2 regions of the Achromobacter sp. FW305-C-30-7 genome follow, and region 2 is predicted to be linked to the other one. Evidence: riboswitches for the same ligand, from Rfam matches in the RefSeq annotation. Region 2 holds a riboswitch; the other holds the start of a gene.
The links. Region 2 has a riboswitch for manganese ahead of AC3WOB_RS20965 (sodium:calcium antiporter). Riboswitches for the same ligand answer to the same signal wherever they lie in the genome.
Positions count from the first base shown of each region.

Region 1: another riboswitch for manganese. It lies ahead of mntP (manganese efflux pump MntP); the one in region 2 lies ahead of AC3WOB_RS20965 (sodium:calcium antiporter).

Region 1 is NZ_JBYSYI010000002.1:761,524-772,519, forward strand. Features, by position in the region: gene AC3WOB_RS10455 (LysR substrate-binding domain-containing protein) at 1-2, shown strand, start outside; gene AC3WOB_RS10460 (TonB-dependent receptor family protein) at 11-2,149, opposite strand; gene AC3WOB_RS10465 (CopD family copper resistance protein) at 2,184-2,627, opposite strand; gene AC3WOB_RS10470 (ABC transporter ATP-binding protein) at 2,674-3,393, opposite strand; gene AC3WOB_RS10475 (ABC transporter permease) at 3,386-4,180, opposite strand; gene AC3WOB_RS10480 (substrate-binding domain-containing protein) at 4,188-5,192, opposite strand; gene AC3WOB_RS10485 (Crp/Fnr family transcriptional regulator) at 5,254-5,973, shown strand; gene AC3WOB_RS10490 (TehB-like domain-containing protein) at 6,164-6,799, shown strand; gene mntP (manganese efflux pump MntP) at 6,854-7,426, opposite strand; yybP-ykoY riboswitch at 7,433-7,608, opposite strand; gene AC3WOB_RS10500 (Bug family tripartite tricarboxylate transporter substrate binding protein) at 7,646-8,614, opposite strand; gene AC3WOB_RS10505 (sulfatase family protein) at 8,664-10,247, opposite strand; gene AC3WOB_RS10510 (LysR family transcriptional regulator) at 10,381-10,996, shown strand, end outside.
Region 2 is NZ_JBYSYI010000006.1:244,188-255,183, forward strand. Features, by position in the region: gene dusB (tRNA dihydrouridine synthase DusB) at 1-106, opposite strand, end outside; gene AC3WOB_RS20950 (UbiH/UbiF/VisC/COQ6 family ubiquinone biosynthesis hydroxylase) at 222-1,391, opposite strand; gene AC3WOB_RS20955 (TM2 domain-containing protein) at 1,471-1,935, shown strand; gene AC3WOB_RS20960 (aminopeptidase P N-terminal domain-containing protein) at 1,959-3,302, opposite strand; yybP-ykoY riboswitch at 3,431-3,620, shown strand; gene AC3WOB_RS20965 (sodium:calcium antiporter) at 3,673-4,677, shown strand; gene AC3WOB_RS20970 (hypothetical protein) at 5,118-5,471, shown strand; gene mgtA (magnesium-translocating P-type ATPase) at 5,894-8,692, shown strand; gene AC3WOB_RS20980 (porin) at 8,745-9,848, shown strand; gene AC3WOB_RS20985 (cytochrome c oxidase assembly protein) at 9,936-10,811, shown strand; gene galU (UTP--glucose-1-phosphate uridylyltransferase GalU) at 10,837-10,996, opposite strand, start outside.

The DNA.
Region 1 (10,996 bases), on a different contig from region 2:
AGCTCTCCGCTCAGAAGCGATACGCCACGCCTGCGCTGAACGACCTGCCGTTGCCGGGCAGGAAGATCGGCATCGCGGGCGTCGCCGTATTGCGGATGGCGTAGCTGCTGGCATAGGTCTTGTCCGTCAGATTGTCGGCCTGCACGTAACCGCTCCAGTGCGCGTCGTGCTCGTAGGCGACCTTGAAACCCAGCAGCGCGTAAGCGTTCTGCTGCGTGCCCGGCGCATTGGCGTGATTGGTTTCGGTATCGCTCATCAGCCAGCGCAGATTGGGACCGAAGCGCCATCCGCCCACCCGATACATCACCTCCGCGCTAAGCAAGTGGCGCGGCACGCCGGCGATGCGGTTGCCCTGGTACTCGCCGCTGCGGAAACGGAAGTCGCTGAATGTGTAGGCGATGCGATAGTCGAACAGGCCATCGCCTGGCGCGGGCAGGCTGCCGTTGATGCCCGCTTCGATGCCCTGGTGGCGGGTGCGTCCGGCGTAGTTGTAAGTGCCTGCCGGCGTGCCGTTGGCGTTGGTGACGGACATGAGTTCGTCTTCGACGTTGCTGCGGTACAGGGACACGGTCCAGTTCAGGTCGCGGCCAGCGACGAGGACCGTGCCGTCTCCGCCGACTTCATAAGTAAGTGCGCGCTGCAGGTCGAGCTTGCTCATGGACGTGACCGCGGTGGCCGGGTTCATGGGCGCGGGCACTTCGCCATTGACGATTTCCCAGAAGGTGGGGGCTTCGTTGCTGCGGCTGATGTTGGCGTACCAGCGCTGGGCGGCGGCCGGCTGCCAGATGATGCCCAGGCGCGGCGTAGCGTAGTTCCAGTCCTGATCCAGGGTCTTGCCGCTGTTGCGTTCGCGCGCGTCGCGCACGGCCTGGGTGTACTTGAGGTCGCCGATCAGGCTCAACTGTTCCGTCACATGCCAATCCAGGCCAACCAGCGCGCTGCGGTTCTCGGCCTTGAGGTCATAGGCGCCGAAGCGTTGCAGACGGCGGCCGTCGGCGGGTCGTATGGCGTAGAAGTCGCGGTCCATGTCACTGCGCTGCCAATCGAGCGCGACGCGGTAATCCACGCTGCCGGCCTTGCCGGCCAATTGCCAAACCAGGCCGTAGGTATCGCCGTCCGTGACGTTGGCGACCTGGGGATTGGTGAAGTCATCGTTGGTGCGCTGCCAATAAATGCCCGCGGTCTGGTTGAGCGCGTCCGTGCCCCAATAGCTGCGGTTGGCGATGCGGAACTGGCTGGTGTCGCGGTGCGGATCGCGCTTGTACACATTGTTGGCCAGGTCCAGCGGCGTAGTGCCGTCGCCCAGCACGCTGCGCGGATCCTGAAGCATGCGGGCCTTGGGCACGGGTTGGGGAATATCGAACTTGAGGTCCGTGTAGGACAGGTACGTGCGGTTTTCAAAGGTGCCGCGGCGAAAGCCCAGGTTGCCCTGGAAGCTTGAGCGCTCGGACGAAGAATGGTGGCGGTAGCCGTCGGACTTGTCATAGCCGAAGCTGAAGCGGCCATCCACGCCCTCGCTTTCAAAACCCTTGGATAGCGTCAGATTGCGGGTGCCGAAGCTGCCGGTTCCCAGGCGGATGACGTCGCTCTGGGTGCCGGTGAGAGACTGGAAATCCACCTCCCCGCCCAGCGTGGTCGCGCCCGGCGACAGCGCGTTGGCACCGCGCCGCACCGTGACCAGGCCGGCGTTTCGCGGTTCCAGCAGGCTGATGATGAAGGAGCCGTCGGCATCGTTGAGCGGCAGGCTGTCCTGCATCAGCAGGATGCCGCGGCTCAAGGGATTGCTCTGGATGCCCGAACCGCGGATGTTCAGGCGCGGTTGATCCAGCCCGCCGAAGAATTCCTGCACGATGACGCCGGGCTGATAGTCCAGCGCGTCGCGCAGGGTAATCAGGCGTACCTCCTGCTGCGGCTGGGCCAGATTGGTGCCGCCGGGCACGGTCTGCAGTTCGGCCTCGGCCTGCTGCGGACCGGGGTCGAGGGCGCGCGTCAGGGATTGTCCCGATACGACCACGGGCGCCAGCGAGGGGACGGCTTGGCTGGCCGGGGCCACGCGGAGCTGGCCGGCTTCCTGGGCAAGGGCGGTGGACAGGCCGAGGGCGCTGAGAGTGAGGCTGGACGCCAGTTGGCGCAGGACGGGGGACGTCATGGGAATGCTTCCGCGTAGAGCTGAATGGGCTGGGTTACCAGGACAGATGGAACATGGCTTTGGCCAGCAAGACGATGCCGACCATGTGACAGAAGACGCTGAGGTGCACACGCCTGCGCAGCGCGCTGTGCAGGCGCTGGCGCCGCGCCAGCGTCATGGCCGTGACCACATGGACCAGCACGCTGACGGCGAGCGCGATCTTGATCGACAGCAGCAGGCCAAAGGACGAACTACCGGGGCTGGCAAGCGCGCCGCGGTACTGCCAGGCCATGCCCAGGCCAGCCAGGTACAGCGCGGCTACCGCCCAGGGCACCACGGCGCGCACGCGCGGGCCAAGCTGGCCGCCCAGCGCGCGGCGCACGTCGGCAGGCAGGCGCTTTTGCACCGGTTCCAGAAACAGCACCTCGAAGGTCACGGTGCCCACGAAGACGAAGGCGGCGCACAGGTGCAAGACGAGCAGAAAAGGATAGGTATTCATGGAGAGTCCGCTATCGAAAAACAGGAAATCGGGTTGGACGCATGCTTCAGGGCTGCCCGCCCGCCGCCAGCAGCAGCTCGCGCAAGCGTTCCGCGTCGGTGTTGCGAATGCCGCCCGGCGGGCCATTGCCGGAAGACTCCAGCGGACTCTCCAAAGCGATGGGCGTGACGTTCCCCCGATGCACCATGACGCAACGGTCGACCAGCCCCAGCAGTTCCCCTGGGTCGTGGCTGATGCACAGCAAGGCCGCGCCGCTGCGGGCCAGTTCCTCGCCGCAGCAAGCGGCGAGCTGGCGGCGCAACGCCGGGTCCAGCGCGCTGAAGGGCTCGTCCAGCATCAGCAGGTCTGGGGTCAGCGCCAGGGCGCGGGCCAGCGCGACGCGCTGCGCCATGCCGCCGGACAGCTCGCCCGGCCAGGACTGCATGGCGGCGTCCAGCCCCACCCGAGCCAGCCATTGCGCGGCCAGGGCGCGAGCCTGGCGCGGCGCGTGTCCGGCCCCGCGCAGCGGCAAGGCGACGTTGTCCAGCGCGTGCCGCCACGGCAACAGGCGCGGTTCCTGGAACATCAGCAGGGGGTGGCGAAAGCCATTGCGCAAGGTTCCGCCGCTGGGACGGACCAGGCCGGCCGCCAGGCGCAGCAGGCTGCTCTTGCCGGCGCCGCTGGGGCCGATCAGCCCCAACCGTTCGCCGGGGCGCAGGCGCAGGTTCACGTCCTGCAGCACGGTCTGCGCGCCGTAGCGCAGCGACAGCGATTGCATCTCAAGCATGGCTGGGCTCCATCCAGCGGCCCAACCGGCGCTGCAAGGGTTGCAGAAAGGCGAATTCCAGCAAGGCCACCAGGCCCAGGATCAGCAGGACCCAGGCGAACAGTTCAGCGGTGTCGAAGGTGCTGCGGGCGTTGGCCAGCGCATAGCCCACGCCATTCTCCGCGCCCAGCACTTCGGCCATCACCACCAGCCGCACGCCGCCGCAGGCAGCGATCAGCAGAGCCGCCAGCAGCGGCGCGCTGAGCGCCGGCAGATACAGATGGCGCAGGCGCAGCCAGGGGCCATAACGGTAGACGTGGGTCATCTCGATCAGCTTGCGGTCCACGTGCAGCATGCCCTTGACCGTGTTGACGTACATGCCGGGCGCCATCATCAGCGTCGTAATGAAGATCACCATGGGCGACCCCAGGCCGAACCACAGCATGGCCAGCACCACGACCACCACCGGCGGCATGGCCATCAGCAGCCAGCGCAGCGGTTCGATCAAGCCGCGCAAGCGCGCGCTATGTCCGGCCAGCACGCCTAGCGCGAAGCCAATGGACGCACCCGCCAGCACCCCTATGCCGATGCGCATCAGGCTGACGCCAGCGTTGGCGAAGAACTGTGGGCTGCGCACCAGCGGAACGACAGCGCGCAGCGCTTCCCATGGCGTGGCCATGAGCAGCGGACCGAGCTGGCGCGCAGCCACATGCCAGGCCAGCAAAAGCAGCAGCACGCCGACCGCGCTCCAGGCGCGCGAGGTCCGCGCAGATGCACCGACGGCAGGACCTTTGGAATAGGTTTTCATCGGACCCTCATGGTCCGTAGAAGCCGACGGGTGGCAGGCCGCCCCCGATGGCTTGCGGAAAGCGGCCGGCCAGCAGGCGGTACAGTGCCTCCAGTTCGGGGCGCGCGTCGCGGGCGCTGCGGGTCTGCAGGCGCGTGCCGCGAATGGCGGTCTCGATCGCCGCCAGGGGCAGATGCGGCAGATGCTCGCGCACCAGCGCGGCGCAGTCGGCGGGATGTTCGACGCACCAGCGCGCGGAGGCGGCGTAGGCCTGGTCCACGGCGCGGCACAAAGCCGCATCGCCCGCCACGCGGGCCGCCGCCATGACGCCGGCCTGCGGCAGCGTGGGCTGCGCGGGAAAGGCGGCGCTCCAGGCCTGTTCCAGGCTTTGGCCGCGATGCAGCGCCGGCGCCCCTGCGGTCTGTTCAGCCCGCCACAACAGCAGCGAGGCCATGGGCTCGACCAGCAGCGCCTGCCCTGCCTGGCCATTGAGCATCAGCGCGATGGCGTCCTGTCCATCGCGGGTACGGCGCAAGGCGACCGGCGCCAGGCCGCGCGCGGCATGCGCTTCCAGCAGAGTATCCAGCAGTACGGCCGGCAGATCGCGCTGAAAAGGCGCCACCAGTTCGCGGCCGGCCAGATCGTCGAAGGTCCGCACCGCCGGATCGCGGCTGACCAGCCACAGAATGCCCCATACGGAGATATTCAACAGGCGCACAGGCATGCCGCGGTTGTGCAGCAAGGCCGGCAGCGTGCTGGGAGCGGCGCTGAAGTCCAGCTCGCCGTTCACCAGCAGCGTGCGCAGTTGATCCGGCGTCTGCCACAGGCGGAAACGTAGCTGCCCGGCGTGATCCGCCAGCGCGCTGGTGGCCGCCATGTGCATCAGGGGATAGCTGACCACGGCGCCGGGGCCTGCCAGCGTCAGGACGGTGCGGCGATCCGGCAATGCCGCACGCAGGGTTCCCGCCGCGGGCAAAAGCGCAGTTCCCAGGGCAGCCGCGCAGAAGCGGCGGCGCATGTGCAAGTCGTTCATTGAGTTTCAAATAAGAATTGTTATCGTTTAAGATTCTCCCATTCACACTGAAAGACCCAGAATGACAAATATCAATCTGGCCGGCGCGGCCGTAGTGGCATTGCTGGCAAGACATCCGCTGCTGCACGGCCTGCCCCCAGGCATGGACCAGGAAGTCGCGGCCGACCTGCTGCGCGGCGCCAGTCCGCTGCGGGCCGAGGCAGGGCAGATCCTGTTTGGCGAAGGCGACGAAGCCTCCAGCTACGTGCTGATAGAAAGCGGCCAGGCCGAGGTCATGCGCTACAGCTACAACGGCGACGAACGCGTATTCCGGGTCTTCGAGCCGGGCCAGTTGATGGCGGAAGCGGCCATGTTCATGCCTCACGGCCGCTACCCCATGCAGGCTCGCGCCCGCAGCGCCCTGCTGGGTTGGCGCCTGGGCCGGCGACAGTTGCACGATGCTTGCCGCCGCTGGCCGGATCTGGCGCTCAAGCTGCTGGCCGCGCTCAGCAAGAGCCTGTACGACCAGGTGAACAAGGTCGACTGGATGACTTCCAGCTCGGCGCCCGAGCGGCTGGCCAACTACCTCATGGGCCTGCATGAGCGCCAGGGCGCCGCGCTGACGCTGCCGCTGAACCAACGCCAGCTTGCCGCTCACCTGGGCATCCGCGCCGAAACCTTGAGCCGCCTGCTCAACGACTGGCAGACGCAGGGCTACATCAGCGGCAAGCGCCGCCAATGGGCAGTGCATGACTCGGCGCCTCTGGCCAGGCTGGCGACGACGGCGAAGCGGCCGTTCTAACGGCTGGGCCGCGCAGCGGCCCGCAATGATCCTCGCATCGGCGCCAATGACTTTAGTCATCGGCGTTACCACGTTGCGCGCCGGAGAATGCAGGCAGATCCTCTGCCCTGCTCCCATGCCTGAATCCACCTCTCCCCTTGCGCCAGTTCCGGCTGCGCTCCCAATCACCGAAGCAGACATCCGGCAACTGGTGCACCGCTTCTATGCGCAAGTGCGCCGGGACCAAACGCTGGGTCCGATATTCAATTCCCGCGTGGCGGACTGGGACCACCACCTGGACCTGTTGTGCGATTTCTGGTCGGCGCTGCTGCTGGGCACGCGCCGCTTCAAGGGCGCGCCTATTCCCGCGCATGCGCGCATCCCGGATCTTTCATGGCCTCTGTTCCAGCGCTGGCTGGCCCTGTTCCATGGAGTCACCGCCGGGCTCGGCCGGCCGGCCTTGCAAGCCCAAGCCGACGCCATGGCCGAACGCATCGCGGCCAAGCTGTGGAGCGTGTGGCAGCAGCGCCAAGATCTGCCGAGCCTGCCCGACTCGCTGCCTGAAGGCGTGCGGCCCTACCGCGACAGTCCGGTGTTCACGCCCGACAACCTGCCGGCCGGCTTGCTCACGGCGCACACGACCAAGGCCGGCACCTGGGGCTTGTTGAAGGTGCACGCCGGCGTATTGCGCTTTACGCTGGATGATCCGCCGCACGCCGTAGCGGTGCTGACGGCCGGGCAGCAAGTGCTGATAGAGCCGCAGGTGCGGCACCATGTGGCGTTCGAACTACCGGGCAGTTTTCAGATCACGTTCTGCCGAGCGGACGGCCCGGAAGACGCCGCCTGACCGGAATCGCAGAGGCGGCGCCGCCGCGCCGCACTCTTCCGGGCTCCCTTTTCTTCAGGCGGCTGCGGCGCTCAAATGTTCATAAAGAATCGCCGCCCCTATCCCCATCAGCGCCATCCCGCCCAGGATCTCGGCCCGCTTGCCCGCGACGCTGCCCAGCACGCGTCCCAGCATCACGCCTATCGTCACCATCAGGGTAGTGGCCAGTCCGATGGCAATGGCTGCGACCACGATGTTCACGTCGACGAATGCCAGCCCCACGCCCACGGCCATGGCGTCGATGCTGGTGGCGAAGCCGGTTGCGGCAAGCAGCCAGAAAGAATGGCGGGTGACGGGCGCGGCGTCTTCGTCCTCTTGCTTGAGGCCGTTGCGTATCATCAGCAAGCCCAGGATACAGAGCATCGCGAAGGCGATCCAATGGTCCCAGGCAACCACATACCTGGCCGCAACGGAGCCCAGCGCCCAGCCTATCACTGGCGTGATGGCTTCGATCACACCGAAGATCAGCCCGGTGCGCAGGGCTTCCGGAAATCGGGGTTTATGCAGCGCGGCGCCTTTGCTGATGGCCGCGGCGAAGGCGTCCGTGGACATGGCGAACGCGAGAACGATGATGGCGATGGCATTCATTTGAGGAAAGATCCAACTGGGCGGAAACGGCACGGATCCTCCGCGCCGCCCAGCGTCGCGCGAAAAATCCGTGGTCTCGCCAAGCGTGAATGCTGCTTGCGCCATGGCCGGAGTAGCCAAGAATGTTGACGCAAGCCCCCGCGGAACTGGCCGCGGGGAGGCTACTCCCCAAAGAGTAAAGGCAGTCTAGCAGAGCCTGCCGACAGGTGTGTTACAGCGCTATTCCCCGCGTATCCCCGCCTTCTCGATCACCTCCTTCCAACCTTTCGCCTCTCTGTCCACCCACGCCTCGGCCTGCGCCTTGCCCGCGAACGGTCCGCGCATGCCCAGCACGGCCATGCTCTGCTGGAACTCCGGCATGGCATAGACCTTGGCCAGCGTATCTTCCCAGACCCGCGCGATTTCCTTGGACGTCCCCTTGGGCGCCATCACCAGGAATGCAAACGACACGTCATAGTTCTTCAGCCCGGCCACGCCCGATTGCGCCGCGGTGGGGACTTCAGGCAGGTCGGCGTCGCGTTCCTTGCCCGATACCGCCAGCGCTTTCAGCTTGCCCGCGCGCACATGCGGCAGGACCCCAGGCGTGGCAAGAAAAGCGGCCTGTATCTGGTCGCCCAGCAAGGCATTCACAGCCGGAGCGTTGCCGCGATACGGCACGTGCGCGACTTCCATGCCAGCTGCGAGCCTGAGCTTTTCGAAGGCGAGGTTGCCGGGACTGCCATAGCCGGCGGAGGCATAGGTGATGCGATTGGCTTTGGCGTAGCGCAGGAATTCGTCCAGCGTGTTGATGCCGAGCTCGGGACGAACCGCCAGGGCCAGGCCGAAGGAGCCGGCCAGGCTCAGCGGTTCCAGCCGTTGGGTGACGTCCTTGTCCAGGCCCTTGAAGATGTAGGGATTGACGGTCATCAGCGTGTCCAGCGTCATCAGCAGCGTGTAGCCGTCTGGTGCTGCCTGGGCCACGGACTGGGCGCCAATATTGCCGGAAGCGCCAGAGCGGTTTTCCACGACGATGGTCTGGCCCAGGATCTTGCCCGCGTGCTGGGCGATGGCGCGGGCTTCGAGGTCCAGCGGACCGGCGGGCGGGAAGTTGACGATGAGGCGGACGGGACGCGCGGGGTAGTCGGACGCCATGGCAACCGAGGTTCCGGCCGCAAGCAGCGCCGTACAGAACAGCAAGGACTTGATCATGCTTTCTCCTGGGTGGCGCCGACCCCGAGGCCGGCGCCGTTGCGGGGCATCAGGCAATGGCGCTGGGATGCGGACTGGTCTCGGCGTGGCGGATCATGCTGCGCGACAGCTCCAGCAGCAATTCGGCGCGCAGCGCGCTGGCGGCGGGGTCGTCCCACAGATTGCGCAGCTCGTGGGGATCTTCGCTCAGGTCATAGAGTTCGCCCCAGGCCGCATCGGCATAGACGCTGAGACGGTGGCGCGCGGTCTGCAAGGTGCGCATGCGGGTGCGGCCGGGAAAGCCGAACATAGTGCGCTGACCCTCTTCCTCGATCAGCACCGCATCGCGCACGGTGTCGGCCTCGCCAGACATGAGGGGTAGCAGGGACGCGCCCTGCATGCCGTTGTAGGCAGGCAGGCCGGCGCGCGCCAGCACGGTGGCAGCGATGTCGGCCGTGGAGCACAGCGCCTGGCTGCGCGGCGAGACCGGAGCTGCCTGCGGATCGCGCCAGATGAACGGCGTGCGTATCAGGCTCTGATAGTGGATCGGCCCCTTGAGCAGCAATTGGTGGTCGCCGAAGTAATCGCCGTGGTCGCTGGTGAAGATGACGACGGTGTTGTCGTCCAGCCCGTTCTCGCGCAGCGCCTGCATAACGCGGCCTATCGTGGCGTCGATATGGCTGATGGAACCGTAGTTCAGCGCAATCGCCTCGCGCGCCTCGCGCTCGGTGCAGGCAAAGATCGCAGGCGTGTGCTTGACGGCCTTGCCCTGGTCGCGCTGCTGGTGCATCCAGGCCACGTGCGGCGGCGGATGATGGCCCGGCGCGGCGCTGGCATGGAAAGATTCCGGCAGGATCACGTCGTCAGGCTGGTACATGTCCCAGTATTTGCCGTGAGGCGTGTAGGGATGGTGCGGATCGGGAAATGAGCACTGAATGAAGAAAGGCTTGCCGCTGGCGGCATGCTCGCGCAGCTGCGCGATGGTCTGGTCGCCGACGTACGCGGTGGTGGAGCATTCCTCAGGCACGCGGGTGCGCCAGGCCTGGTGATGTTCCGTCAGCACAAAGCCAGGTGCGGGCAAGGCGTGTTCAGGGCCCCACAGACGCCGCGCTTCGGGGTGTTCCCGCGCCAGCCAGCGCTCGTAGTGGCCCCAAACCTGGTCGCCGTGGTCCACCGCCAGCGCCACGCGCTCGAAGCCATAGAACGGCATGTCAAGGTCATGCCTGGGATCCGTGCGCCATAGCGGCCCCCATTCCTGGTCGTAGTTGCCGGGCTCGGCGGTCCAGGCCTCGCCGCGAGCGCCATCACCCGCCGGCGGCCAGATCGCGGGCTTGCCGGTCATGTTCTGCAAATGCGACTTGCCGATCAGCGCGGTGGCATAGCCCGCGCCGCGCAGGCGGTCAACGAAGGTGGTGGCGCGCTGCGACAGCGGAATGCCGTTGTGGCGCACGCCATGCACCGAGGGCATGCGGCCGGTCATCAGGGTGGCGCGGTTGGGCATGCAGATGGGCGACGCCACATAGAAGCGGTCCGCTGACCAGCCCTGCCCCGCCAGCGCGTCCAGTTCCGGCGTGCGCAGCATGGCATTGCCATAGCTGCCCAGATGGTCCGCGCGCTGCTGATCCGTGATGAATAGCAGGAAATTCGGCTGCATCGTGTCTCCTCGCCGCCGGCTTTGCGCCGGCTTGGCTCTGTTGTCAGGCCATTATGTGCAGGGGAGGCATAAATTGATAATGAATTAATATTACCGAGCCATAACCGTGAATTTATGTCTAAAGGACGCACGCATGGACTGGACCCACCGCATCCGCCTGCGCCACCTGGCCATCCTGGTGCGCCTGTGCGAAACCCGCAACCTGAGCCAGGTCGCCGCGGAACTCAACATCACGCAGCCCGCGTTGTCGAAGTGGCTCAAGGACCTGGAAGCAGACATCGGCCTGACGCTGTTCGACCGTCACGCACGCGGCATCGAGCCCACGCACTACGGCCTGGAATTGCGCACTCACGCGCGCGAGATCCTGGGCAAGCTGGGACGCGCCCAGGACACCATGGCGCAATTGGCCCGCGGCGCCACCGGCACGCTGGCGGTCGGCGTCACGCCCAACATCGCGCCGGTGCTGCTGCCGCCCAGCATCCAGCGCTTCCGCGAACGCTATCCCCGTGTGCTGCTGCGCCTGGCAGAGAACACGCTGGACTACCTGCTGCCCTTGATGCAGGAAGGCACCTTCGATGTGCTGGTGGGGCGTCTGGAGCAGCACTCGCTGCCGCGCAACCTGCACTACGAAGAGCTGTACGGCGAGCCCATCTGCCTGGCCGTGGGTACAGCGCACCCGCTGGCCAAAAGGCGCAAAGTGACTTGGCAGGATGTGCAGGAGTATCCCTGGATCGCGCCCGGCGATTCGA
Region 2 (10,996 bases):
AGCCCGCCCCCAGCTTCTTGCAAAGCTGGCGGAAAGGACGGTCCGTCACGCCCGCCATGGGCGCGACCAGCACGTTGTTGGGTAGGGTCCATTGACCTATGCGCATGCTCACATTTTAACCGGCTCGATCGCACCCCCTTTGTCACCGGGAGAACAATTCGTAACAGAGGAAGGCGAAAACAGACAATCCGCCCCTTTTATCGGGACGGAACGGGTGGAATTCAGGCGCGAAAACCCTGCAGCAAATGCTGCGCCAGCGGCGCGCGCAGAGGGGACGCCAGATCCATCCCCAATAAGGCCAGGCCGCAGGCGTGCTCTACCGGCGCCAGGCCGGTCGAAAAGATGCGGGGCATCAGATCGGTCAGGCCGGCGGTGATGAAGCGGTCCAGGTGGCGCGCGCCGGCGAATTCCGCCAGGGCGGCCCCGGGATTGGCGTCGGGATGGGCCAGCCAGCCGCCCAGGGTCTGGGCCAGGCGGGCCGCGTCGCGCAGGCCCAGGTTCAGGCCCTGGCCCGCGACCGGATGCAGGGTCTGCGCCGCATTGCCGATAGCCGCCACGCGGCCGTGCACCTGGGCGCGGCGGGCGCTGAGCGCCAGCGGAAAGACATGCCGCGGCGCCTGGCTGGACAGCCGTCCCAGGCGGTCGCCGAACGCTGCGGACAGCGCCCGCGAAAAGGCGGCGTTGTCCAGCGCGGCCAGTTCGGCGGCGCGTTCGGGGGCGCTGCACCAGACCACCGAATAGGCGTCCGGGGTCTGCGGGTGCGGCAGCAGCGCCAACGGCCCTTCGGCGGTGAAGCGTTCCCAGGCCCAGCCGCGGCGCGGCAGGGTGGCGTGGGCGGTGGTCAGCACGGCGTGCTGGTCGTAGTCGCGGCGCAGGTCGGTCGCGCCCGCGCCGTCGGATTGCACGGCGACCTGGCACAGCAGCGTCGCGTCGCCTTGTTCGACGCGCACGCCGTCCGCATCCTGCCGGCCGATCCGGGCGGGCGGGCCCTGCAGCACGGTGACGCCACAGGCGGCCACGCATTCATCCAGCTTGGCGTGCAGGCCGGAATAGGCGACCACGCTGCCCAGCTGCGGCACGCCGAAATCGGTGTTCTGGATCAGGGTGCGTCCGAGCCTGCCGCGTTGCGACACATGGATGTTGCGGATGTCGGCCGAGCGCTCGGGCCAGGCATGCAGCGATTCCAGCAGCACCCGGCTGCCGTGGTTCATGGCCAGTACGCGGGGATCCGTGGCGGGCACCGCCGCCGACGGCGCGGCCGGAGCGGGCGCGCTGCTTGCAAGCAGCGCGATGCGCGCCGGGTCCGGCGCCACGCGGGCCAGCATCAGGGCCAGCACCCGGCCCACCGGGCCCGCGCCGAGTATCGCTATGTCGAAGGCGGATGAAGTCATGCCCGGATTTTAACCGTCCACTACAATCCGCAGCAGCCGGCGCGTCTTGGCGCCGTGGTTCCCTTTCCGGTCGATCGATATGACGCAGCTCCAGGCTTCCTCTCAGCTGTCCGCCGTTACCGCCCGCCGCCCGCGCGGCAAAGTCGCGGTAGGGCTGCTGGCCTGCCTGTTCGGGGCGGTGGGGGCGCATTGGTGGTATCTGGGCCGGCGCCACGCCTGGCTGGTGACCGCGTACACCTTGGTCAGCCTGTTCTGCGCGTTCAGTTTCTATCCCGTCTGGTACGACAACCCCGCTTTCTTCCTGGTGTTCATTCCCATGGTCGACGGCTTCATCGAGAGCGCGGTGTTCTCGCTGATGCCGGACGAGAAATTCGACCGTCTCTATAACGACGGCCTGGGCAGGCCGACCCGGACCGGCTGGGGGCCGGTGCTGGTCGCCATCCTGGCCTGCCTGGTCGGCGCCATCGTCTCGATGTTCGCCATCGCCATGGTGGTGGTCTATACCTGGATCGCCATGGGCTGGCTGGACGGCTACGTCTTCTAGCGCGGGCCAGGCGCGTTGCCTGCCTATTCGCGCATCAGCGCTTCGATTTCCCCGGCCTGCACCGGCACGCCGCGGGTGATGAGTTCACAGCCTTCGTCGGTGACCAGCGCATCGTCCTCGGTACGGATACCGATGTTCCAATACGCCTCGGGAACGTCGTCGGCGGGCCGCACGTAGATGCCGGGCTCGATCGTCAGCATCATGCCCGCTTCCAGCTTGCGCCAGGGCCGTTCGGCGCCATGGGCCGGGCCGGGCTGGCGGTAGTCGCCCACGTCGTGCACGTCCAGGCCCAGCCAGTGGCCGGTGCGGTGCATATAGAAGCGGCTGTAGTCGCCGGATTCCAGCACGCCGTCCAGGGAACCCTTCAAGAGCTTCAGGTCCAGCATGCCTTGCGCCAGCACCCGCAGGGCGGCCTGGTGGCCGTCGTTGAAGCTGCGGCCCGGCGCCGTGGCTTGGGCGGCGGCATCCTGCGCGGCCACCGTCAGATCGTACAGGGCGCGTTGCGGACCGCTGTAGCGGCCGTTCACGGGAAAGGTCCGGGTGATGTCGCTGGCATAGCTGTCGACCTCGCAGCCCGCGTCGATCAGCACCAGATCGCCGTCGCGCAGCGTCGCCTCGCCAGCCGGGTAATGCAGCACGCAGGCGTTGGCGCCCGCGGCCACGATGCTGTTGTAGGCGACCGATTGCGCGCCGTGGCGGCGGAACTCGTACAGCAGTTCGGCTTCGATCTCGTACTCCCGCATGCCGGCACGGGCGACGCGCATCGCGCGCACATGCGCGCCGGCGGAGATCTTGGCCGCGCGCCGCATCGCCGCGATTTCGGTGGCGTCCTTGATCAGCCGCATTTCGGCCAGCAGGGCGCGGACGTCCTGCTGGCGGGAGGGCGGCGCATGGCCGCCGCGGCTGGCTTCGCGCGCCGCGGCCAGCCAGCGGTGCAGGCGGCCGTCGCTGCGCTTGTCGCCCGCCAAGGGCGCGTACAGGGTGGCGTGGTCCTGCAGCAGCGCGGGCATCAGCTCGTCCAGCGCATCGAGCGGATGCGCGTCGTCAAAGCCGAAATGCGCTGCCGCCGCTTCGGGGCCGAAACGCTTGCCTTCCCAGATTTCATGTTCGATGTGACGCGGGCGGCAGAACAGTATGGCGCGGTCGGTCGCACCCGCGCTCAGCACCAGCCAGGCACCGGGTTCGGTGAACCCGGTCAGGTAGAAAAAATCGCTGTCGTGCCGGTACGGATACTCCGCGTCGCGGTTGCGCGTGGCCTCTGGGGCGGTCGCCAGTATGGCGATGCCGCCGCCATCGGCGCGCATCTGCTCCATCAGGCGTTGGCGCCGTGCGGCGTAGGGGGCAATGTCGTCGGGAGGCAGGCTCATGGCGGACTGGGGCGCGAACCCCGGCAGGGTGAGGATGCCGTTTACTTTACCCGCCATCCCCCGGATGCAACAGCCCACGCGGCCTGCGCGGAATTCACTGGATACCGATGGGCAAGCTGCTACAATCGCCGCTCTGTCATTGGGGAGTAGCCATCCTTTGTCCCCTCAAAGGAGCTAGCGTCAACAGACTTGGTGGTTCAGCGCTGCGCAGCAGCCGCTAGAACTCCATGGCGCTAGTAGCGGTTCCATGCATGTCGGCAAGCCCGCCGCATGGACCAGCCAGGCGAGACCTTTGGCCGCGTTGCGTTCACCCCAGCCGGGCGAGCCGCGACGTCGCGCCAATTGGTTTCTGCTCGTCCGGCTCGCCTATATGTTTCTCACCCTGTTCCTGTTTTTCCTGTCAGCGGCAGTGATCTACTTCGCCTGCGAATATTTCGTAAATGGCGTTGAATGGGTCGGCCATCGCTTTCAGCTCGGCGCCACCGCCACCGGCACCGTGCTTGCCGCGTTCGGCACCGCCTTGCCGGAAAGCGCGGTGACCTTCATGGCCGTTGTGTTCGGCGAAACCCCTGAGCAAAAAGACATAGGCGTCGGCGCGGCCATGGGCGGCCCGCTGGTGCTGGCGACACTGGCGTACGCGGTGGTCGGCCTGGCCCTGTGGCGCGCTCGGCGCGGGCAGGCCACGCAGGCGGACTGTATCAACGCGGACCAGCGCCGGCTGGCCCGCGACCAGGCCTGGTTCATGGGCATCTTCATCTTCAAGGTGGGCCTGGGTCTGCTGGCCTTTGCCTGGAAGCCCTGGCTGGGCATCCTGTTCCTGGCCACCTACGGCCTCTACGTCAAGCGAGAGCTCAGCCGCGACGAGGCCAGCCTGGATGCCGAGGAACTGGAACCGCTGAAGCTGCGCCCCCGCGATGAAGACCCGGCCATGTTCTGGGCAGTCGCGCAGACGCTGCTGGCCTTGGTGGTCATCGCCGGCGCATCGCATGTGTTCGTGAATCAGATCGAGTTGTTGGGCGTAGCCATGGGCGCGTCGCCGCACGTTGCCGCCCTGTTGCTGGCGCCGGTGGCGACCGAGTTGCCGGAAATCATGAACGCGCTGATCTGGGTGCGCCAGGGCAAGGAGCGGCTGGCGCTGGCCAACATCTCGGGCGCCATGATGATCCAGGCGACCATACCCAGCGCGCTGGGGATATTCATGACGCCGTGGCTGCTGGACGCGCCCTTGCTGGCGGCTGGCCTGTTCACCATGTTGTCCATCGGTCTCCTGTGGCTGCGTTTCCGCCGCTCGGCCATGAGCGTGCCGGCTTTGTCGGCGGTGGGCGGGTTGTATGCGGTGTTCGCCGCCTATCTGGGCTGGCATTTCTACGTCTGACAGTGGTTTGCGCGCGGGGCTGCGGCCCCGCGCCGGTTTTTGCGGCATTCAAGTCCGATTTGGCGGCAAAAACCTTGTCCATAAGTGGAAACCCGCGTAAAATCCTGCCTGTTATCCATCCCAGGAGCAGTCTTCGTGAATACCGATTCCGGCGAAAGTAGTCGATCTTGCATCGACGTCGCTGTTTAACAGGTCCACGCAGAACTCCGTCTGCCGCAGCCTGTTGAACAGGTTGCGGTTGTATCCCAAGCTCCAGGCGCAAGCCCGGGCAATCGCGCAAGCCAGCGGCTTGCCGGGAACCTCCCCAACGTAAACCGCCAGAACCGCCGCCATCCGCAGCGTCAGCGTTCGTGCACGTTTGCCCGTGCCAGTCCGCCGAGCGCCGCGCGAGTGCGCGCGTATTCGCGATCACGCTCCCCATTCTTGCAATGGAGGTCGTTATGCGTTTCTTCGACTTGTTCCTACGCCGCGCCGGCGTGGACCGCGCCACCGCCCTGGGCCGCCGCCGCGGCACTTCGCGCCTGACGGTCATCTGTCCGCGCGACGAGCTGGGCGCCTTGCGCAAGCAGATCTGCCTGGACTTCAGCGCCGCCGGCCTGGACGTCTCGCAAGTGCAGATCGACCAGGGCCGGGATCCTGGCATGGCATCGGCCTGCATCACCGTCAATTGCCCGCCGGAGCTGCGCGGCGAACTGATGTCGCAGGCGCGCCGCCTGAGCGCCAATCCCGCCGTGCGCCACGTCCATTTCGGCGCGCAAGCCACGCAAGCCGCCGCGCAAGCCGCGCTGGCCTGACGGCAGCCGATTCATTCCACAGGAGAGATCATGCCTAGTGCCTTAGACCCCGAGCCTCGATTGCGCCCAGTGCGCGGCGCCGGCATGCCTGTCTGATCTGTCTACTCGCTGCGAGCCGACAGGCAGGATAGTCATCCTGGCCCGTACGGAGTCCGCAGCCAAGAATCCCCGGCCTGGCCCACGCCTTGTGCGCCCTTGCCGCCGGTATCGATTCCCCCGCTAGCTCCCTTCCGTTTTCCGCACCCGGCGCATTTCATGCGATCCGGACACCGGCAACATTGCTCCGGCGCCTGCGCACGCCTGTACGCGGCGGCTTGACGGCTTTCTGCGCGAAAGCCGCGGCCTGCTGCTGCCTGCGCGCGGGCGCGGCGGGCAGGGTCGTCCGTGTCTCCGACAACGATACGTACAACCGGAGCACTCCCATGTTCAAGTTCCTCAAGTCCTTCTTTACGTCCGCGGCTGGCCTGCGGCAAACCGCAAGGCACTTCCGCCGCTCGCCCCTGCCCGAACAAGGCGCAGCGGCCGCCGCCGCAGCCTCCGACACCGCGCGCCACGCCAACCGCCAGATGCTGGACCTGTCGCGGATGGACTTCGGCGCCGTGTTCGCGCTGTTCGGCAGCAGCCGCGGCGGGCTGTCGGAAGCCCAGGCACAGGCCGCGCGCGAACGCTACGGCGCCAATGAGGTCGACCATGAAAAGCCGCTCTCCTGGCCTGCCCATCTCTGGCTGTCCTACCGCAATCCGTTCAACCTGCTCCTGACCGCGCTGGCGGCGCTGTCCTGGCTCACCGACGTGCACATGGCCGTCCCGGACGACCAGTCCTGGACGGCGGTGTTCATCATCGGCGCCATGGTGCTCATCTCCACCGTGTTGCGCTTTGCGCAGGAGCAGCGCTCCAGCCGCGCCGCCGAGGCGCTCAAGGCCATGGTGCAGAACACCGCCACCGTGCTGCGCAGCGATCCCGCCACCCAGGCCGAAGGCGACGCCCGCCGCTTTTTTGGCGTGACGCTGCATGTCAGCGGCTCGCGCCAGGTGGAGGCGCCGCTGACGGAACTGGTGCCGGGCGACGTGGTGCTCCTGTCCGCCGGCGACATGATTCCCGCCGACTGCCGCATCCTGGGCGCCAAGGACCTGTTCATCGCGCAAGCCGCGCTGACGGGCGAATCCCTGCCCGTCGAAAAATACGCCACGCAGCGCACGGACACCGCCAACGCGCTGGAACTGGAGAACATGGCCTTCATGGGCACCAATGTGGTCAGCGGCTCCGGCAGCGCCCTGGTGGTGGCCACCGGCTCGCGCACCTATTTCGGCCAGCTGGCCGGGCGCGTCACGCAGACCAGCCGAGCCCCGACCCAGTTCCAGCAAGGCATCAACCGGGTGAGCTGGGTGCTGATCCGCTTCATGCTGGTCATGGCGCCCATCGTCATGCTGATCAACGGCTTTACCAAAGGCGACTGGATGGAGGCATTGTTGTTCGCGCTGGCCATCGCCGTGGGCCTGACGCCCGAAATGCTGCCCATGATCGTCACGGCCACGCTGGCCAAGGGGGCGGTGCGCATGTCGCGCCGCAAGGTGGTGGTCAAGCGGCTGGATGCCATCCAGAACCTGGGCGCGATGAACGTGCTGTGCACCGACAAAACCGGCACCCTGACCCAGGATCGCATCGTGCTGGAACGCCACACGGATGTGTATGGCGCCAGCAGCGACGATGTGCTGGCCTACGCCTATCTCAACAGCTACTACCAGACCGGCTTGAAGAACCTGCTGGACGTGGCGGTGCTGCAGCACGCCGAGGTCGAGCGCAAGCTCGATCTGGCGGCGAAGTACCGCAAGGTCGACGAAATCCCCTTCGACTTTTCCCGGCGCCGCATGTCGGTGGTGGTGAACGAGACCGAGAACGGCCGCGAACACCATGAACTGATCTGCAAGGGCGCGCTGGAAGAAATGCTGTCGGCCTGCACCCGCCTGCGCGTGGGCCACGAAGAGCATCTGCTGACCGATGCCCGCCGGGCAGACATCCGCCGCGTGACGGCGGAGCTGAACCGGGACGGCCTGCGCGTCATCGCGGTAGGCGTCAAGGAAATGCCGCCCACTCAGCAAACCTATGGCGTGGCCGACGAGTCCGACCTGGTGCTGGTTGGGTACATGGCTTTCCTGGATCCCCCCAAGGAATCCACCGCTCCTGCGCTCAAGGCGCTCAGGAATTCCGGCATCGAAATGAAGGTGCTGACGGGCGATGTCGAACTGGTAACCCAGAAAGTCTGCCGCGAGGTCGACTTCGAGGTGCGCAAGGTCTACCTGGGCGCCGAGATCGAGGCGATGGACGAGGCGCAACTGGCTGCGGCCGTGCGCGAGGCCAATGTGTTCGCACGCCTGACGCCGGCCCACAAGGAGCGCATCGTGCACAGCCTGCGGGCCCAGGGCAACACCGTGGGTTTCATGGGCGACGGCATCAACGATGCCCCGGCCCTGCGGGCGGCGGACGTGGGCATTTCGGTCGATTCGGCGGTCGATATCTCGAAAGAGGCGGCCGACATCATCCTGCTGGAAAAGAGCCTGATGGTGCTGGAGGATGGCGTCATCGAAGGCCGCAAGACCTTCTGCAACATGCTCAAGTACCTGAAGATGACGGCCAGCTCGAACTTCGGCAACGTTTTCTCGGTCCTGGTGGCCAGCGCCTTCCTGCCGTTCCTGCCGATGCTGCCTATCCATCTGCTGGTGCAGAACTTGATGTACGACATTTCCCAGACGGCGATTCCGTTCGACAATGTCGACGAAGAGTTGTTGAAGCAGCCCCAGCAGTGGGACCCTGACGGCCTGGGCCGCTTCATGGTGTTTTTCGGTCCGATCAGTTCCATATTCGATATCGCTACGTATGCGCTCATGTGGTACGTATTTCAGGCCAATGCACCGGAACACCAGACCCTGTTCCAGTCGGGTTGGTTCGTCGAAGGCTTGCTGTCGCAGACGCTCATCGTCCATATGATCCGCACGCGCAAGATCCCGTTCCTGCAAAGCCGCGCCGCCTGGCCGCTGATGGGCATGACCTTGATGGTGGTGGCGATGGGGCTGCTGCTGCCGTTCTCGCCGCTGGCGGAATACCTCCAGCTGCAGCCGCTGCCATGGAGCTATTTCCCCTGGCTGGTGGGCATCCTGTTGGCCTACTGCACGCTGACGCAGTTGTTGAAGGGAATCTGGGTCCGCCGTTATGGCTGGCAATAAGTAGATGAGGACCGCGGCGGGCACATGCCCGCCGCGCAATCAGGAGAAACGCATGAGAATCGCTACTTTTGCCGCGCTGATGGCGGCCGGCCTGGCTCTTCCCCTGGCGGCGCGCGGCGCCGATACCGCACAGGGGCTGTCGTTGTACGGTGTGGTCGACGCGGGCGTGGCCGTCACCAAGGTGTCGGGGCAGGGCAGCCATAGCGGGCTGCTCAACGGCGGCTTGACCGACTCGCTGTGGGGCATGACGGGGGCGGAAGACATGGGCGGCGGCTGGAACGCCCGCTTCCAGCTGAAAAGCGGCTTCGATCCCTCGTCGGGCAAGCGGGCCGACGACGATCGCCTCTTCAATTACGCCGCCTGGGTGGGGCTGGCCCATGACAGCTATGGCGACTTGCGGCTGGGCCGTCAGCACACCATAGGCCAGGTCTACGGCAATTCCCTGGAAATCGCCTCCTGGAAGGAAATGGGGATGGGCGCCACGTTCAAGGCGTCCGACAACTACCAATTCAGCAACCTGGTCAATTACTACACGCCGGTCTGGCAGGGCTTTCAGGCCGGCATCGGCTATTCCTTCGACGCCGACGACCGCAGCCGCTTCCGTACCGCCAACAACAACCGCGCCCTCAGCCTGGGGCTGAAATATGAGGACGGACCCTTGCTGGCGGTCGCCACCTGGGACCAGCTGCGCCTGGCCGAGGCCCCGCCTGGCAGCAACGGCCGGCCACAGGCGGTGCAGTTGGGCGCTTCGTATGATTTCGAGGTGCTGAAGCTGTCCCTGGCCTGGTCGCGCCAGCGCAATGGCGATGTCGGGCTGGACGGCGGCGATCCGGACGGCCTGGGCATGGGCCTGGGACCGGCCGCCTTCGTGCGCGGCGGCACGGTCAACGCCTGGCTGGTCGGCGCCAGCGTGCCGGTGGGGCCGGGCACGGTGCTGCTGCAATGGTCGCTGGCGCGGCCAGACTGGCATTGGGACAACGGCATGACGGCGCGCAATGCGCAGGTGATGACTCTGGGCTATACCTACGGCCTGTCCCCGCGCACGACGCTTTATGCCTTTGCTGGCTATGCGTCGAACTACACGCTGGACGACCAGTTCGATCCTGCCCATTCCCACACCACGCGCGTGGGCACGGGCATTTCACACCGTTTCTGAGCGCCGGGGCAGGGCGGGCCGGGGTCAACTACAATCGGCGGGTGCGGCGCATGGCGCCCGTCCTCGTACAGCCCCGACGTTTTCCGGATGGTTTGCATGGATAGTCTCGAATGGCTCATACCCTGGGAGTTCTCTCCCACGCTGGTGGCCTCCTTCCTGGTGGCCATCGCGCTGTTCGTGCGCGGCCAAAAAGTCCATCACGTGACCGCCGCCCGCCGCATCCTGTTCTGGACCGGCATGGTGCTGCTGTACCTGTCCATGCATACCCGGCTGGATTACTACGCCGAGCGCATGTTCTTCATCCACCGCATCCAGCATCTGGTGCTGCACCATCTGGGGCCGCTGCTGGTCATGGCGGCGTTTCCTGGGCAGGTGATGCGGGCGGGGCTCCCGATGAGCTGGCGCATCCGCCTGCGCGACTTCCTGCGCACCGGCGCCGGTCGCGCCACGGTGACGCTGCTGACCCACAAGATCTTCGTGCCGGCGCTATTCGTCTTCCTGGTGATCGTCTGGCTAATCCCGTCGGTGCAGTTCTATTCCATGCTGGACTGGCGCCTGTACCGCCTGATGAACTGGTCGGTGGTGATCAGCGGCTTCATGTACTGGAACCTGATCCTGGACCGCAGGCCCGCGCCGCCGGCGGCCATGACGCCGGGCGGCCGCGTCATTTCGCCCGTGCTGACGATGCTGCCGCAGATGGTGGCGGGGGCCATCATCGCCTTTACTGAAAGCGATATCTACCCGCTGTTCGAGTTGTGCGGCCGGGCCATCGCCATGTCGGCCCAGACCGATCAGACCATAGGCGGCCTGACCATGTGGATTCCGGCTGCGCTGGTCGAAGTGATCGGCCTGATGGTGGCCCTGGGAACCTTGATGCGCCTGTCGGCCAAGGGACGCCTGCGCAAGGCGGACCGCGATGCCCAGGCGCGGGCCAGGGCGAAGGCCCGCGAGGTGTCCGCCTAGGGGGCGGGCCACCGCAGGCTTGCGGCTATTCCGGCAGCAGGCCGTGGTACTTCTTGCCCAGCGCCACGGTGGCCTGGAACATGCCGGCCTTGCTGCCGCAGTCATAACGCACGCCTTCATAGCGGTGCGCATACACGGCGCGCTCGCGCATCAGCGAGGCAATGCCGTCGGTCAGCTGGATCTCG